One region of the Streptomyces sp. NPDC094448 genome, then DNA from elsewhere that is predicted to be linked to it. Evidence: riboswitches for the same ligand, from Rfam matches in the RefSeq annotation. Region 1 holds a riboswitch; the other holds the start of a gene.
The links. Region 1 has a riboswitch for S-adenosylmethionine ahead of ACIQ9E_RS19550 (aminotransferase class V-fold PLP-dependent enzyme). Riboswitches for the same ligand answer to the same signal wherever they lie in the genome.

Region 1 (2,453 bases):
CCAGGGGGTGGGCGCAGAACAGGCCGTCGCGGACGCCGATGCCGTACTCGGCGGAGAGCGCGGCGGCGAAGTGGGAGCTGTTCCAGCCCTCGACGACGAAGGAGATCACACCGACCCGCGGGGCGTCGTCGCCGAACAGGGAGAGGACCTTGACCTCCGGGACCTCGGCGAGGCCGGCGCGGACGCGGTCCACGAGCGCCTGCTCGCGGGCGACGAGACCGTCGAAGCCGGCTTCGGTGAGGGCGCGGCAGGCGGCGGCGATCGCGTAGACGCCGATGACGTTCGGCGAACCGGCCTCGTGGCGGGCGGCCGTCGTGTGCCACTCCACCTCGACGCCGCCGTCGGCGCGGCGGGCGACCTTGCGGGAGGCGCCGCCGCCCGCGAGGTACGGATCGGCCGCGCGCAGCCAGTCGGAGCGGCCCGCGAGGACGCCCGAGCCGAAGGGCGCGTACAGCTTGTGTCCGGAGAACGCGACCCAGTCGACGTCCAGCTCCTGGACGGAGACCGGGTGGTGCGGGGCGAGCTGCGCGGCGTCGAGGACGATCCGGGCGCCGTGGGCGTGCGCGGCGGCCGCGAGTTCCCTGACGGGCCACAGCTCGCCGGTGACGTTGGAGGCGCCCGTGACGCAGACCAGCGCCGGGCCGTACGGGTCCCGGTCCGCGAGGGCCCGCTCCAGGGTGGTCACGGCATCGCCGGGGGTCCGCGGCGCGTTGAGGTACGTCACCCGGGCATCCCGCCACGGCAGCAGCGACGCGTGGTGCTCGGTCTCGAAGACGAAGACCTGGCAGCCGGCGGGGAGGGCGGCGGCGAGGAGGTTCAGGGAGTCGGTGGTGGAGCGGGTGAAGACGACCTGGTCGCCGTCGCGGCAGTCGAGGAATTCGGCGACGGTGCGGCGGCTGTTCTCGAAGAGGTCGGTGGAGAGCTGGGAGAGATAGCCCGCGCCCCGGTGGACGCTGCCGTAGTACGGCGCGTACGCGGCGACATCGTCCCAGACCCGCTGGAGGGCGGGGGCGCTGGCGGCGTAGTCGAGCGCGGCGTAGGTCACTTCGCCGCCGGTGACGAGCGGCACGGTGACATCGCTGCCGAGGACGGGGAGGGGAGCGGAGGCGGTGGTCGCGGCGGGGGCGGTGGTGGTGGCGACGGGCTGCGGACACACGGATGCGGACATGGCGAACTCTCCCGGGAGGGCAGGCGGAATGAAGGCTTCAAAAGCCCCGCACGGCAGACGGAGGAGGCGCGTGGTGCTCGGGCGCACGGCGTTCCGGGGTACGGGGAGGTGCTGAAGAAGGGGCTACGAGGCCCTATCGCATTCGCTTGCTCACGAGGCTGCTCCCTTGAGGACCAGGACCCCAGGGTGTAGCAGGGGTCCGCGCTTGCCGCGGGCCTCGCTGCCCACGGCCTGGTCTTCACCCGGGGCACCCCGCCACGGACGGAGGGTTGCCGGACAGCGGGCCGGGGCCGTAGTCGCTGTCACTCATGACCTGGCCCAAACCGTATGCGACAGCCTGCGACCTCGCAACCCCGTCCGGTATCCGGACAACCCGGCCGTCCCGGGGCCCGGCCTCGGCCCGGTGCCGTCCCGTAACGAGTCGGTCCGCGGCGAGTGCAGTGTCTGCAGGGCTTGTTTGCCGGCTGCGAGCCGCCATGGGCCGTTCGCGCAGTTCCCCGCGCCCCTACCTGGTCGTCCCGCCCCTGAATCGGTCGCCGTCCATGAGGTCTCCCTCTCCGGCGGAATGAGGACAAGGTCTTGGGGGGCGCGGGGAACTGCGCGACAAGCCACCGACGGCCCGCGGCCGGGAGCAGACATCGCCGGTTCCGGCGCCTGCCGTCAAAGCCCGGGTGGGGCGGGTGACCGTGGCATCAGAGATCTCCCGCACACCCTCGTGGGCCTCCGTCGGGCAGCCGCAGGGGCCCAGGGCCCTGCCGTTTCCCGCGCCCGGGCCGGAGGCTACTTCGTGGCCTGGATCCAGCGGGTCAGCGTCGCCGATGCCGCTCCCGAGTCCAGGGAGTCCGCCGCACGGGCCGCCGCCGCCGCGATCTGGGTCGTCAGGGGCTCGTCCGTCGGTGCCAGCGCGACCAGCGCCGCCGCCGCGTTCAGCACGACCGCGTCCCGTACCGGCCCCCGCTCCCCCGCGAGCACCCGGGTCGCGACCTCCGCGTTGTAGGCGGCGTCCGCGCCGCGCAGGGCTTCGACGGGGACGAGGTCGATGCCGACGTCACGGGGGTCGAACGCCTCCTCCCGTACCGTGCCGTCACGGACGATCCAGACCCGGGACGTCGCCGTGGTGGTCAGTTCGTCCAGACCGTCGTCACCGCGGAAGACCAGCGCCGACGAGCCCCGCTCGGCCAGCACCCCGGCCATGATCGGGGCCATCCGGGCGTCGGCGACGCCCGTCGCCTGCGCCCCGACCCGGGCGGGGTTGGTCAGCGGGCCGAGGAAGTTGAAGGTGGTC
Region 2 (2,453 bases), on a different contig from region 1:
CCTTGGCTGGGAAACCGGTGCTTATGCCGCGCGACGCGCCGCATACTCACCGATCTCGCGCATCGGCGGCCGCTCCTCCGTGTCCACCGCATGGGTCCGCGGTACGAACCCGTCCGCCCCCCGCTCGAACTGCGTCAGCACCGGCCGCACCAACTGACCCCGGGAAAGCCGCAGTTGCGCCGTCCGGTAGATCGCCGCCGCCATCCGGCCCAGCGCCCTGCCGTCCTGGTGCCGGTGCTTGCGGGAACCCACGTCGACCTGGGCCAGCGCGTCCAGGCCCACCGTGTGCAGCGCGTCGACGAGCAGCGCCAGCTCCACTCCGTAACCGACGGGGAAGGGCAGCCGCTCCAGCAGGGAGCGGCGGGCCGCGTACTCGCCGCCGAGCGGCTGGACCACCCCCGCCAGCTGCGGCCAGTGCAGATTGAGCAGCGGACGCGCCACCAGCTCCGTGACCCGACCGCCCTGACCTGCGGCTTCACCGAGCGGCCTGTCATACATCGCCTTGACGAACTGCACCTCGGGGTCGGTCAGCAGCGGGCCGACGATACCGGAGACGAAATCCGCCGAGAAGTCCCGCAGATCGGCGTCGACAAAGCAGACGATGTCACCGCGAGTGACCATCAGGGAGCGCCACAGCACCTCCCCCTTGCCCGGCAGCGCGGGTATCCGCGGCAGGATCGCGTCCCGGTGGACCACCCGCGCCCCGGCCGCCGCCGCGACCTCCGCGGTCCGGTCGGTGGAGCCGGAGTCGATCACCACCAGCTCGTCGACCAGCGGAACCCGCTCCATCAGCTCCCGGCGGATCACGGTGACGATGTCACCGACCGTCGCCTCCTCGTCGAGCGCGGGCAGGACGACACTCACCGTCGGTGAGGGCACGGCCGCCCGTTTGGCCGCGAGCAGCGCCGGAAGCGGGCGGTCCGCCGCCGACCAGGAACGCGTCGCCAGCCAGCGCTCTACCTCTTCGAGCACGTGCTCTACTCCTCAACCGTGGGGATGCCTCCCCTGCCCTGCCGGGAGCGCGGGAAGGGGGGTCCGGATACCTTCCGTGCGCGTCCGGACGCGCCTGTGTGACCCATCTCGCGGTACGGACGACTATCTCAACCGTCCGGACCTTCAGTTACAGTCTTGAACAACGCGGATGACCGTCGCATGTCGGGGTCCGGCGTTCAACTTGCTCAACAATCAAATACCGCTCATCCAGAGGGGCAGAGGGAAACGGCCCGTTGAAGCCCCGGCAACCCTCCAGCCGGTCTCCGTCGTGACAGTGCGATCCGCAGCAGCGGACAGCGCCCGTCCACGCCGCGAGGCTCCCGGCTAGGGAAGGTGCCAAATCCGTCTCATGGCGAGATGCGCCATGAGGAAGATGAGGAGAAAGGGCCTCGCCTCCATGGCTGCGCAGACCGCCGCAAGCACCACCGACACCACCACCGCCCCCGCCGCCCCCTCAGTGGATCTCGGTCCCGCCGTCGCGCTCTCCTGTCGCGAGTGCGGAGAGCGCACCCCGCTCAGCCCGAGCTTCGCCTGTGCCTCCTGTTTCGGTCCCCTGGAAGCCGCCTACGAGCTGCCCACCGGGGACCCGGAGGCGCTGCGCAAGGCCATCGAGGCCGGCCCGGAGAGCATCTGGCGTTACGCGCCCCTGCTGCCCGTCCCCGCCGACGTGGCCGCCAAGCCCAATCTCAACCCCGGTTTCACCCGGCTCGTGAAGGCCGACCGGCTCGCCGCCGAGCTGGGCGTCACCGGTGAGCTGTATGTGAAGGACGATTCCGGCAACCCGACCCACTCCTTCAAGGACCGGGTCGTCGCCATCGCCGTCGAGGCCGCCCGCGCCTTCGGCTTCACCACCCTCTCCTGCTCCTCCACCGGCAACCTCGCGGGCGCCGTCGGTGCCGCCGCCGCCCGCGCCGGGCTGCGGTCCTGTGTCTTCATCCCGCACGACCTGGAGCAGGGCAAGGTCGTCATGGCCGCCGTCTACGGCGGTGACGTCGTGGCCATCGAGGGCACCTATGACGACGTGAACCGTTTCTGCTCCGAGCTGATCGGCGACCCGATCGGCGAGGGCTGGGGCTTCACCAATGTCAATCTCCGGCCGTACTACGCGGAGGGCTCCAAGACCCTGGCGTACGAGATCTGCGAGCAGCTCGGCTGGCGGATCCCGGACCAGATCGTCGTCCCGGTGGCCTCCGGCTCCCAGCTCACCAAGATCGACAAGGGGCTCCAGGAGCTGATCAAGGTCGGTCTGGTCGAGGAGAAGCCGTACCGGATCATCGCCGCGCAGGCCGAAGGCTGCTCCCCCGTCTCCGCCGCCTACAAGGCGGGCCACGACGTGGTCCGCCCGGTGAAGCCGGACACCATCGTCAAGTCGCTCGCCATCGGCAACCCGGCGGACGGGCCCTATGTCCTGGACATCGCCCGGCGCACCGGCGGCGCGGTGGAGGACGTCACGGACGAGC

Region 2: it holds a riboswitch for S-adenosylmethionine, as region 1 does, so the genes downstream of both, thrC (threonine synthase) here and ACIQ9E_RS19550 (aminotransferase class V-fold PLP-dependent enzyme) in region 1, are expected to answer to the same signal.

The regions. Positions count from the first base shown of each region.
Region 1 covers NZ_JBIWGU010000009.1:253,583-256,035, forward strand. Annotated here, with positions in the region: gene ACIQ9E_RS19550 (aminotransferase class V-fold PLP-dependent enzyme) at 1-1,168, opposite strand, end outside; SAM riboswitch class IV at 1,365-1,482, opposite strand; gene trpD (anthranilate phosphoribosyltransferase) at 1,949-2,453, opposite strand, start outside.
Region 2 covers NZ_JBIWGU010000005.1:181,574-184,026, reverse strand. Annotated here, with positions in the region: gene ACIQ9E_RS11775 (glucosyl-3-phosphoglycerate synthase) at 22-972, opposite strand; SAM riboswitch class I at 1,194-1,373, shown strand; gene thrC (threonine synthase) at 1,391-2,453, shown strand, end outside.